Regions from separate parts of the Micromonospora sp. CNZ286 genome, predicted to be linked through region 1. Evidence: riboswitches for the same ligand, from Rfam matches in the RefSeq annotation. Region 1 holds a riboswitch; each other region holds the start of a gene.
What was found. Region 1 has a riboswitch for cobalamin ahead of FHX31_RS09830 (ABC transporter substrate-binding protein). Riboswitches for the same ligand answer to the same signal wherever they lie in the genome.
Positions count from the first base shown of each region.

Region 2: it holds a riboswitch for cobalamin, as region 1 does, so the genes downstream of both, FHX31_RS10565 (peptidase) here and FHX31_RS09830 (ABC transporter substrate-binding protein) in region 1, are expected to answer to the same signal.
Region 3: it holds a riboswitch for cobalamin, as region 1 does, so the genes downstream of both, FHX31_RS17050 (acyl-CoA thioesterase) here and FHX31_RS09830 (ABC transporter substrate-binding protein) in region 1, are expected to answer to the same signal.

Region 1 is NZ_JACHIZ010000001.1:2,116,746-2,120,571, forward strand. It holds gene FHX31_RS09820 (N-acetylmuramoyl-L-alanine amidase) at 1-836, shown strand, start outside; partial or broken gene FHX31_RS09825 (MFS transporter) at 1,061-1,300, opposite strand; cobalamin riboswitch at 1,889-2,072, shown strand; gene FHX31_RS09830 (ABC transporter substrate-binding protein) at 2,115-3,098, shown strand; gene FHX31_RS09835 (FecCD family ABC transporter permease) at 3,143-3,826, shown strand, end outside.
Region 2 is NZ_JACHIZ010000001.1:2,283,151-2,286,976, reverse strand. It holds gene FHX31_RS10570 (hypothetical protein) at 1-272, opposite strand, end outside; gene FHX31_RS10565 (peptidase) at 308-1,351, opposite strand; cobalamin riboswitch at 1,451-1,586, opposite strand; gene FHX31_RS10560 (alkaline phosphatase PhoX) at 1,716-2,876, opposite strand; gene FHX31_RS10555 (beta-1,3-glucanase family protein) at 3,055-3,826, opposite strand, start outside.
Region 3 is NZ_JACHIZ010000001.1:3,748,471-3,752,296, reverse strand. It holds gene FHX31_RS17060 (PrsW family glutamic-type intramembrane protease) at 87-932, shown strand; gene FHX31_RS17055 (LysE family translocator) at 1,020-1,643, opposite strand; gene FHX31_RS17050 (acyl-CoA thioesterase) at 1,647-2,159, opposite strand; cobalamin riboswitch at 2,291-2,498, opposite strand; gene FHX31_RS17045 (DM13 domain-containing protein) at 2,529-3,095, opposite strand; gene FHX31_RS17040 (response regulator transcription factor) at 3,197-3,826, shown strand, end outside.

The DNA.
Region 1 (3,826 bases):
CGGGCACGTCGGTGAAGTGGCACGACTGGTTCGCCCTGTCCGGAGAGACCCCCCTGACCGGAGACGTCAACGGCGACGGACGCGACGACGCGATCGTGTTCACCCACGGCACCACCGCCGACGTCCACGTCGCCCTGTCCACCGGCACATCCTTCGCCGCATCCGCGAAATGGCACGACTGGTTCGCCCCCGGCACCGAAGTCCCCGCCGTCGGCGACGTCAACGGCGACGGCCGCGACGACATCATCACCTTCACCCACGACACCAACGCCGACGTCTACGTCGCCCTGTCCACCGGCACCTCCTTCACCGGCACCGCCGTGAAATGGCACGACTACTTCTCCATCGCCGGGGAGTTCCCCGCCCTCGGCGACGTCAACGGCGACGGCCGCGACGACATCATCACCTTCACCCAAGGCCCCGCCACCGCCGCCGACGTCATCGTCGCCCTGTCCACCGGCAACGGCTTCGGGGCACCGCAGAAATGGCACGACCTGTTCGCCGTCGGCGCCGAGCAGCCCCGGGTGGGCGACATCAACGGCGACGGCCGCGACGACATCGTCACCTTCACCTGCAACACCGACGCCGACGTCTACGCCGCCACCTCCACCGGCACCACCTTCGCCGGAACCACGATCAAGTGGCACGACTTCTTCTGCCTAACCGGCGAATTCCCCTACCTCGCCGACGCCAACGGCGACGGCAAAGACGACCTCATCGTCTTCACCAAAGGCACCACCAACGACATCTACGTCGCACTCTCCACCGGCACCACATTCGCCCCCAGCACCAAATGGCACGACTACTTCGGCCTCACCAGCGAAACCACACTCTGAGCCCGACGGCGAGCGACGCCGGCCCGGATCGGGACCGGCGTCGCTCGCCGTCCACCTACCGCTCCACCACGTTGCGCGAGCTGGAGGCAGGCCTGACCGACGGGCTGGCCTTCGCTGCCGCGCTCACGTTGCTGGTCGTGGCGGGCTGTCGCGGTGCGGCTGCGGCAGCGGCGTCACCTGCGCCTGGCCACCTGACCGGCGGGGACGTGGGCGGAACCCGGGGAGACGATCGCGGTCAGGCCGGCGGTGGACAGCGTCGCCCCGCCCAGGTCGAGGCGTCCACCGGTCGGGTCCCGCGATTCCGGGACCAGTATCCGGCCGGCGAGCAGGCAGATCACCACGATCGGGACGTTCACCAGGAAGATCGCACCCCAGGGCAGGTGAGCCAGGACGAGTCCGCCGATCGGCGGCCCGGCGGCGAAGCCCAGCGCACTGGTCGCCGCCCAGATGCCGATCGCCGGGGACCAGCAACAACATCTTCCCGCTCGTCCCCGGCGTGGACGGCGTGGTACGCGACGAGAAGGGCAACGTCCGCTGCGTGGTCCTGCACGATACGCCCCTTGGAACCTTCGCCGAACGCACCCTGATCGACCCTCGCGCAGCGTGGTTCTACCCGACGGCGTGGACCCGGTGCGGATCGCCACCGCCATGAACCCGGGCGATGTCATCCTGGATCGCGCTGACGCGCCGCATCAACTTCACCGCGGGCCAGCGCGTCCTTGTCCTCGGCGCCGTCGGCAACGCAGGTCGGATGGCGATCCAGATCGCGAAGTACCGTGCTCGCTCGTCGAGCTCTTCGACGTCTGCATCGCCGGCCTCATGCCCACGACCGAGGAGCCGGTCGCCGGCGGACGTGGCCTCGCACCTGCGCTCACGTATTGCTGCTCAGCCTCAGCCACGGCGCTCACTGTCGATCACGTGCCCTCGCCCAGCCACCGCGCACGAGAAAGGAGCCGGATGGGTTGCGGGCCGACAGCCACGCCGAGGCCGGTCCGGCGCGTCGGATTTCCCACAGCGGGTGCCCGGACCGGATCCGCGGCGAGCGCGGGCCGTTATGGTGGGGACGCCGTGGTGTTCGGGAAGCCGGTGTGATGCCGGCGCGGCCCTCGCCACTGTGATCGGGAGACCGTCGGCCCTCGTCGTTTCGCGAGGTCACTGGGCAGAGATGCCTGGGAAGGCCGGCCGGCGGTTGCTTGTCCCGTCAGCCAGGAGACCGGCCACGGCACGTTCGTCCCCGTCCACGAGGTGTTGGAAGGCGGTCCCGCTGTGCGGTTCCCCATGCCCTGGCGCGTTGCCGCGCCGTTGTTGCTGTCCACTGTGCTGCTCACCGGCTGCGGCGCCGATGCCAAGCCTGCTGCCGCACCACCGGCGGTGTCCGCTGGACCGGTCGCGGTGACCAACTGCGGCACCCCGGTGACCATCGCGGCGCCACCGATGCGGGTCGTCACCATGAACCAGGCCGCCACGGAGATCATGCTGGCCCTGGGCCTGCAAGATCGGATGATCGGCACGGCCTACCTCGACGACACGATCCTGCCCGCCTACGCGGACGCCTACGCTAAGATCCCGGTGCTGGCCAAGGAGTACCCGACCAAGGAGAAGCTGCTCGAGGCTGAACCCGATTTCGTGTACGCGTCGTACAACAGCGCGTTCGGTGACGAGGGGGTCGGTGACCGCGCCGACTGGCAGAAACTCGGCGTCGGCACCTACATCTCCCCTGCCGGGTGCCCGGCGCAGACCCGGCAGGCGAAGCTCGCCATCGGCGACGTGTTCACCGAGATCCGCGAGCTCGCGGCGATCTTCGGGGTGAGCGACCGCGGCGAGAAGCTGATCGCCGACCACGAGGGCCGCATCGCCACGGCCGCAGGCACCGCCCGCAACGTGAAGGTCATGTGGTGGGACGGCGGCAGCGACGCCCCGAGCGTCGGCGCCTGCTGCGGCGCCCCCAACATGATCATGTCGGCGGCCGGGGTCACCAACGCCTTCGCCGACCTCACCGGCAGCTGGGGCGACACAAGCTGGGAGACCGTCACCGACCGCAACCCCGAGGTCATCGTGCTCGTCGACGCGAGCTGGGATCCCGCCGCGCAGAAGAAGACCTTCCTCGCCGGGCACCGCACCCTCAAGGACCTGCCCGCGGTCAAACAGCAGTGGTACGTGGTGATCCCGTTCTCGTCAACCACGGCCGGTGTCCGCAACGTCCTCGGCGTCGAAGCCCTCGCCCAGGGCATCGCCGCGCTGCCGTCCGGGGCCCCGAGCTGACCGCCGTCACCACCCGGCCCGCCCCGGTGCGCACCCACCGCCCGGTGCGGGCGGTCGGCCTGGCCGCGCTCGTGCTGGCTCTGGTCGCCGGTCTGGTGCTGTCGGTGGCCGTCGCGGTCACCATCGGCCCGGCCGACCTGACTGTCGGGACGGTGTGGACGGTCGTCGCCGGCCACCTGGGACTCGCGAACTCGGACGTGCCGCTGCTGCGCGACCACATCGTCTGGGACCTACGTTTGCCCCGGGTTCTCGGCGCCGCCACGGTGGGGGCGGGCCTGGCCGCGGCCGGTGCGGTCATGCAGACCGTCACCCGCAATCCCCTGGCGGACCCGTACCTGCTCGGGGTCTCCTCAGGGGCGTCGCTGGGCGCGGTCCTGGTGGTCGTGGCCGGCATCGGTAGTGGCGTAGCCGCGCTGACCGGCGGCGCCTTCCTCGGCGCCCTTGTCGCGTTCCTGCTGGTCGTGGGCCTGGCCGGGAGGTTCGGGGCATTGTCGCCGACGCGCGTGGTGCTGACCGGGGTCGCGGTGGGACAACTGTGCGCGGCACTGACCTCTTTCGTGATCATCTGGGTGGCCGACCCGCACGCCACGCAGAGCATCACGTTCTGGCTGTCCGGGTCGATGGCCCGCGCCGACTGGACGGCCCTGGGCTGGGCGGTACCGGTGCTGGTCGTGGTGCTGGCGGTGGTCGGCTGGCACGCCCGTACCCTCAACGCCTTCGCCTTCGGT
Region 2 (3,826 bases), 170 kb from region 1:
GCCAGGCCCCAGCGGGCGGTGCCGGTGACTGTGAAGCCGGCGGCCTGGAGCGCGGCCAGGCCGGTGGCCGGATCGCCCGGCGCACAGGCGACCTGGACGCCGCCGCCGAGCGCGGCGAAGTCGACGACCACAGTGACTCCCGAGGTGCCGGTGCAGGCGGCGGCGTGCGCCGCCCGGGGCGCGGGCTCGACTGCGGTCAGCGCGACGCCGGCCACGACGGCGGCCAGCAGGCCGGCCAGCCAGGTGCGGACTGTGGAACGATGACGGAACACGGATCCTCCTGTGATCGGGTGCGCGGCGAAGGGGTTCACGGGCAGGCGAGTGCCGGTGCGCCGGGGTCGGCGCCGGCGGCGGACAGGCGGGCGTACCCGATCCCGGTGAGACCGAGGACGGCCTGGGCGGTCGCCCGGGGTGCGGTGGCCGGATCGAAGCCGCCGCCGTCGAAGTCGACAGCGCCCCGGTCGGCCGGCGCCCCGGCGCAGCCGACCTGGAGTCCGGCGAGGAATGCCCGGGCCCGCGCCCAGGCCGGCAGCCGGTGGCCGTCGCGCAGGGCCTGCGCGGCGAGGCCGGTGCTGTTGGCGTTCGGCGTGCCGCCCGCGTTGGCGAAGCCGCCGTCGGCACGCTGAACGGACACCAGCCAGCGCAGCCCGGCGGCGGCGTCGGCCGGACGGTCCGCGGCGCGCAGCGCCTGTGCCGCGAGCGCGGTGGCGTCCACGTCGGACGTGCAGACCGGTTGCGCGGGCAGCAGCGGGTAGCCGCCGTCCGGGCACCGGGTGCCGGCCAGCCAGGCGGCCGCCGCCGGTGGCGCTCCGCCCGCCGTACGGTCCAGCGCCAGCAGCGCGAAGGATTGGCTGAACGCGTTGCTGTAGTCGCCGTACGCGGACCGGTCGCTGAACCTGCCGGCCGGCGTCTGGAGCGAGCGCAGCCGGGCGATCAGGTCCACCCCGCCGACGTCGGCCGGGTCGCCGCCGCGCACCTGCACGGCGAGGGCGAGCTTGGCGGTCGCACCCGCGTACGCCTCGGAGGCGCCGTCGCCGAGGTAGCCGTCGCGGATGTCCGGCCGGGCGACCCAGGCCAGCGCGTCGGCGCCGTGGTCGTCGGCGACGCCGGTGGCGGCGAAGGCGAACACGGCGTCGAGGGTCAGCCCCTGGTCGGGGTACGCGACACCGTCGAAGACCGCCTCGAAGCGTTCGCCGTCGACGAGTTGCCGGGCGAGCCAGCCGCCGGCGGCCTCCGGGCGGGTGAGGGCGGCGCGCTCGGGGGCGGCGACGGCGGGTGTGGTGAGGGTGAGAGCGGCGAGTACGCCGCAGAGGAGCGCGAGCAGGCGGTGCCGGCTTCGGCGGACGACCATCGGAAGCGCCTTTCCGGCCCGGCGGTCGTCGAAAGCCCGGACGACCGCGGCAACGCCGCGTCGACCGGGACTCCGACCCGTGGGCCACGACGGGTGGGGAGCGGATACACGCGTACGACGGGTATTCGGGCTCGCCGCCGCAGATCTCTCTGGGCGGCCTACCGTTGCGGGCCAGCGCCGGATTTCGACCGGTCTTCCCCCGCACGTACACGCGGTGGTTCAGTTGTCGCGACAGTCTGCTGTGGCCGGAGCACCGATGTCAATGCGCCAGGAACCGGACACGTGCCGTGACGGCCGGCAGGACGCCCGGTGAAGACCGGGCGTCCTCCACCGCGTGGTCACTGTCAGCGGGGCCGGGAGCCGGTCATCGGCGGAACGGCCCGGTGACGCAGTAGGTGATGCCGCCGGAGGACGAGCCGGTCGTGCCGCGTTGCGACGAGAAGTACAGCCGGTCCCCCGCCGGGGTGAACGCCGGCCCGGTGATCTCCGAACCGCTCTGTCCGGTGATCCGCAGGAAGACCGAGATCTTGTCGTCGGGCGTGATCATGCAGATCTCCATGTTCCCGCCGTCCTCCGCGACGTACAGGTCACCGGCAGTGGACCCGGTGATGTTGTCGACCCCGGTCAGCGGAGGGGTGCCCGGACTGACCAGGTTGTCGTCGTAGGCGAGCTCGTACGTGCCGGCGGCCAGGTTGACCTGCCACACGCGGTTGTCGCCCTTCGTGGTGAACCAGACGGTGTCATCCGCGTAGTGACAGCCCTCGCCGCCGTTGAACGTCTTCGCGCCGGACACCTGCTGCCGGGTCGGGGTGGGCGAGCCGTCCGGGTCGGGCACCGTGGCCCAGGTGAACGTGCCGGAGGTCGCCGTACCGGCGCGGAAGACCTGGAGGGTTCCGGCGGAGAGGTCGCCCCAGGTGGTCGGCACGAACCGGTAGAACTTGCCGTCGGTCTCGTCCTCGGTCAGGTAGACGACCCGGCGGACCGGGTCGGCCGCGGCCGCCTCGTGCTTGAACCGGCCCAGCGCGGGACGCGCCACGGCGGTCCCGCCGAGGGGGTACGTCTCGAAGACCCGGCCCAGGGACACCTCCTCGCAGGAGAGCCAGGTGTTCCACGGTGTCTTGCCCCCGGCGCAGTTGTTGTTGGTGCCGGAGAGGATCCGCGACGCCCCGACCACGGTGCCGCTGGAGTCGAAGACGAGGCGTGAGGCACCGCCGCCCGCACCGGCTGACACCTCGGAGTTCGACACGTAGATCCAGCCGGTGCCGTTCGGGAACACGGCGCCACCGTCCGGAGCGTCGTGCCAGGTGTACGACGTCCCCGGCACCGTCCGACGGGATCGTGCGACGATCGAGCTGGTGAAGCCGGCCGGCAACTGGATGCCGTTGGCGTCGGCGGGCTGGAGCCCACCGTAGGGGCCCGCCGCGTTCTGCGCCGGGGCTCCGTACGCCGCCGACCACGCGGTGAACGGCAGCGCGACAGCGCCCGCACCGACGACAGTGGCCCGCAGCATTGCTCGACGATCCATGGAACCTCCTCGGTAGGTTCCCCAGATCTGACCGGGCGGAGCTTACGCACATCGATCTGTTGGATGAACGTCGATGGACGCCTCGGTGCGCGGCGTCGTGTCACCGGCCGTCTCGTCCGTCGCCTGCCGGTGACGGGAGCGACTCGCGGTCGGCCCCCGCCACCGTTCGCATGGCTGGTCAGCCCTTGCGCCACTTCTGGTTGGCCGTGCCCCCGCAGTCCCAGAGCTGGAGCCTCGCGCCGTCGTTGCCGTTCCAGTCCTTGATGTCGACGCACTTGCCGGCCTGGAGGTTGACCAGGTCTCCGGCCGCGTTCAGGGTGAACTGCTGGGCGCCGGTGCCGTTGCAGGTGTAGAGCTGCACCGCCGCCCCGTTCGCGGTGGACCCGGCGTCGATGTCCATGCACTTGTTGTTCTGGCTCTTGAGCGCCGTGCCGCTGAACGTCCACTTCTGCGCGTTGGTGTTGTTGCAGTTCCACATCTGCAACGGCGCGCGGTCGACGAAGTTGGAGCTCGGCACGTCGATGCACTTGTTGTTCCAGTTGCTGACCACTGGCACCCCGGTGGTCGGGGTGCCGCCGCCACCGCCGGTGAACGGGCTGAGGATCAGTCCGGCCGAACGGGGATCGCCGTCGTGCACCAGCGACTCGAATCCGCCGACGTCGTCGAAGGCGAACGCGTACGCCCGGCCGTCGGTCATGTTGGCGTGGATCAGGCGGGCGTACTGGTTGGTGGGGTTGCTGCGGTAGAAGTCGGCGGCGTTCGTGCTGGGCTGGGTGTCGACGGTGCCGAGCGTGCCTCGGTTGAGGGCGGCGCAGAGCGTACGCGAGATCGGGCCGACCACCTGGTCGTTCGGCGCGGGCAGGTCGCCGTCGCAGCCCCAGACGCTGGCCGAGGAGGGCCGGTTGAAGGAGGCGACGACCTGGCCGCTGCCGTTGGTGAAGGTCATGGTG
Region 3 (3,826 bases), 1.6 Mb from region 1:
TCGTGTCGGCGTGTCGGAATGATCTCACTGTCCACAGTGCCTACCCCCGATTCCGGCGCGACCCGGCGGGCGCGATACTCGGCGGTATGGGGAATACCGGACGCCGCTGGGCGTGGGTGGCGGTCCTGCTCGTCGGCGTCGGGCTTCACCTGCTGGTGCTGGAGACACTCGCCGGCACCGGGACCGTCACGTTCGTCCCGGCGCTGATCGTGCTCGGCGCGTGCGTCGCGCCCGCCACATTCCTGGCCTTCGCCCAGGGACGGCCGGCCCGCCGCCCGGTCCCCGGCTCCGTCGTCGGCGTCGCCGCGCTCCTCGGCGGCGTGGTCGGCGTGGTCGCCGCCGGCTGGCTGGAGTACGGCACCCTGCACCGCCTCGGCGTCCTGCCGATGGCGCTCGTCGGCCTGGCCGAGGAGACCGCCAAACTGATCGTGCCGGCCGGCATCCTGCTGCTGTGGCGGCGGCACCCGTCCCCGGCGCAGGGCCTGGTGATCGGCGTGGCCTCCGGCACCGGGTTCGCCGCGCTGGAGACCATGGGCTACGCGTTCGCCGCGTTCGTCGGGTCGGAGGGCAACCTCGGCGCGGTCGAGCGGACGCTGCTGGTACGCGGTCTCACCGCGCCCGCCGCGCACCTGGCCTGGACCGGGCTGACCGCCGCCGCGCTGTTCACGTTCGCCGCCGCGCCCGGCGGCCGGAAGCTGGCGGCGTTCCTGCTCACCTTCGCCGCCGCCGTCACGCTGCACACCTGCTGGGACACGTTCGGCACCCAGCCCGCGTACGTGTTCATCGGCGCCGTGTCGCTGGGCTGGGTGCTGCTGCGCCTGCACCTGGACCGCGAGCGGCCGCCCGCGTCCGGGACGCCGGCGGAGCCGAACCGGGACCGGCCTCATGATCATCGCCAGTTCGCCGAGGTGGCGGGGTCGGAGCACTTCTGATGCCGCCACTTCGGCGTGATGGAGTCGATCAACCGGCCCGGGCATTGCCGACGCCCCACCGCGCTCCGCCACTCGCCCCGGTACGCCTCAGCCGGCGGCCAGCCGGACGCCGAGCGCGACGAAGGCGACAGCGCAGAGCCGGTCGACGCGCCGTGACCAGCGGCTGTCGCCCCACCGCCTGGCGAACCGCCCGGCGCCCACCCCGAGCGCCAGGTCCACGGCGAGCTGCACCGCGACGAACAGCACGCCGAGCAGCACCAGCTGCGCCGCCACCGGGCCCGCCTCGGGCCGGACGAACTGCGGCAGGAACGCCACACTGAACAGGATCATCTTCGGGTTGAGCAGGTTCGTCAGCAGCCCGCGCCGGAACGCCCGCCCGGCACCGCCGTCCGGCCGGTCCGCCGGGGCGCCGGGCCGGCCCGTGCCGCGCAGCGCCCGCAGGCCCAGCACGATGAGGTACGCCGCACCGGCCCACCGGATCGCGGTGAACAGCACCGGGGACGCGGCGATCAGCGTGGCGAGCCCGGCCACCACGGCGGCGACGTGCACCGCCTCCCCGGCGGCGACCCCGAGCGCGGCCACCGCGCCCGCCCGTGGGCCGTACCGGGTGGCGTTGGCGAGCACGAACATCATGTCCGGCCCCGGGGTGAGCATGAGCACCACGATGGCGGCCAGGTAACCCGCGAGCGTGGCCGCCGACAGTCCGAGCACCGGTCAGCCCTCCCCGGCGCCGTCGAGCAGCGCCCGGCGCAGCGCCAGCCGGTGTTCGCGCCGGATCTGCGCCTCCCGGTAGCGCCGCCGGTCGCCGTCGGTCTCGGCGTGCAGCGGCGGCACCGGCCGGGGCTGCCCGTCGTCGTCCACCGCCACCATCACCAGGTGCGCGGTCGCCACGTCCACCGGCGGCACCGCGCGGTCCCACCGGTCCGCGCTGACCTTCACCGCCACCTCCATCGAGCTGCGGCCGGCCCAGGTGATCCGGGCGTCCACGTGGACCACGTCCCCGACGCGTACCGCCCGAAGGAACGCGGTCTCGTCGATGGCGGCGGTGACGGCCGGGCCGTCGGAGTGGCGGGCGGCGACCACACCGGCGACCGAGTCGATCAGGTTGAGGATGCGCCCGCCGTGGACCGTGCCCATCAGGTTGGTGTGGTGCTGGTCCATGATCTGCGACAGGGTCAGGTGCGAGGCCGACGGTGGTCGGCCGGTGAGCGTGATGGTGTCGGGCACTGTGCGGTTCCGTCCTCGCAGAAGCGGACCGCCGACCGGCCGGGGTGTGCACGTCGAGGACACGCCGACGGCCCTGCGTACGACGTGTCACCCGCCCGACCCACCCGCGAGGTCGACGGCGGCGCGCACCGGTGGTACGCGCGACGCGGGCGGGTCTTCGGACTCGCGGGCGTGACACGAGGTCGCCTACTGGCCGTCGCTTCCCAGGCCGGTGGCCCAGTGCTGTTGACGGCTGTCGTTCCCACTCACCGCTGCGGGGCAGTCCCGGATTCCCACCGGGTTCCCTCTTACGACACCCGGCCGTCGCCGACCGGGTGAACCAGCGCTCCCCGCAGCGTAGCCCAGCGTCCGAGGCCGGCGGCACAGGCGTCAGGCCGGCGCCGATCCCGTCACAGCGGCAAGCGGCGCCGCGCCGAACGACACCGCGAACCGCTTGCACCAGATCGACACGCTGCGCAGACCGTCCAGGTCCACTGACGCCGGGATGTCGTACGCCTGGTCGCCGATGTTGCCCTTGAGCCGGCCCAGCTCGATCCAGCGGCCGTCGTCGAACACCTGCCAGCCGGCCCGGCCGGGCAGCACCTTCCGGTCGGTGAGCCACACCCGCAGGTCCGGCCCGTCGGAGGTGTCCAGTCCGCGCAGGAGCAGCTGACGGCGGCCGTCGGCGAGACGGACGAGCTGCGCCCGGCCGGACGTGTCGTGCTCGTGGGTGACGAAGTCACCGGCGGCGAGCACCACGTCGGCGGGCGCCGCACCGGTCGGCGACGAGCCGGTCGTGCCGGCCGGCGCCGGTGAGGGCTCCGCCACAGTGGGCAGCGTCTCGCGTACCTCGCGGTCGGTCACCAGCCGCCACGGCTGGAACAGGTACAGGCTCACCCCGAGGCCGGTGACGGCCACCACGGCCAGCACCGACAACACCACACGTCTTCTGCCCATGCTCCGACGGTAGGCGCGTAGCCGGCGGAAAGATCTTTCCGTCCGCTTACGGGTCGACCGCGGGCCGCCGCACCGGGACGCCGATGGGTAGCGTCTGGCCCATGGGGCGCTACGTGCTCGTCGTCGACGACGACCGGACGGTGAGCGACGTCGTCCGGCGCTACCTCGAACAGGACGGCTGCCGGGTCCGGCTGTCCTTCGACGGGCCGGACGCGCTCGCCGCGGCCGAGGAGGAGCCGCCCGACCTGGTGGTCCTCGACCTGATGATGCCGGGTCTCGACGGCATCGAGGTGTGCCGGCGGCTGCGGCGCCGGCTGCCCGGCCTGCCCGTCGTCATGCTCACCGCGCTCGGGGACGAGGCCGACCGGGTCGCCGGGCTGGAGGTCGGCGCGGACGACTACGTGACCAAGCCGTTCTCGCCCCGTGAACTCGTGCTGCGCATCCGGTCGGTGCTGCGGCGCGCGGCCCCGCAGGACCGGGGACCGACAGGGGTGCTGCGCGACGGCGACCTCACCGCGGACACCGACCGGCGCGTCGCCGAGCGCGGCGGGCAGCCGCTGTCGCTGACCGTACGGGAGTTCGACCTGCTCGCGTTTCTGCTGGCGAACCCGGGACGCGCCTGGTCGCGGGCCGAGCTGCTGGACCGCGTGTGGGGCTGGCGGTTCGGCGACCAGTCCACAGTCACCGTCCACGTCCGGCGGCTGCGGGAGAAGATCGAGGACCACCCGGCG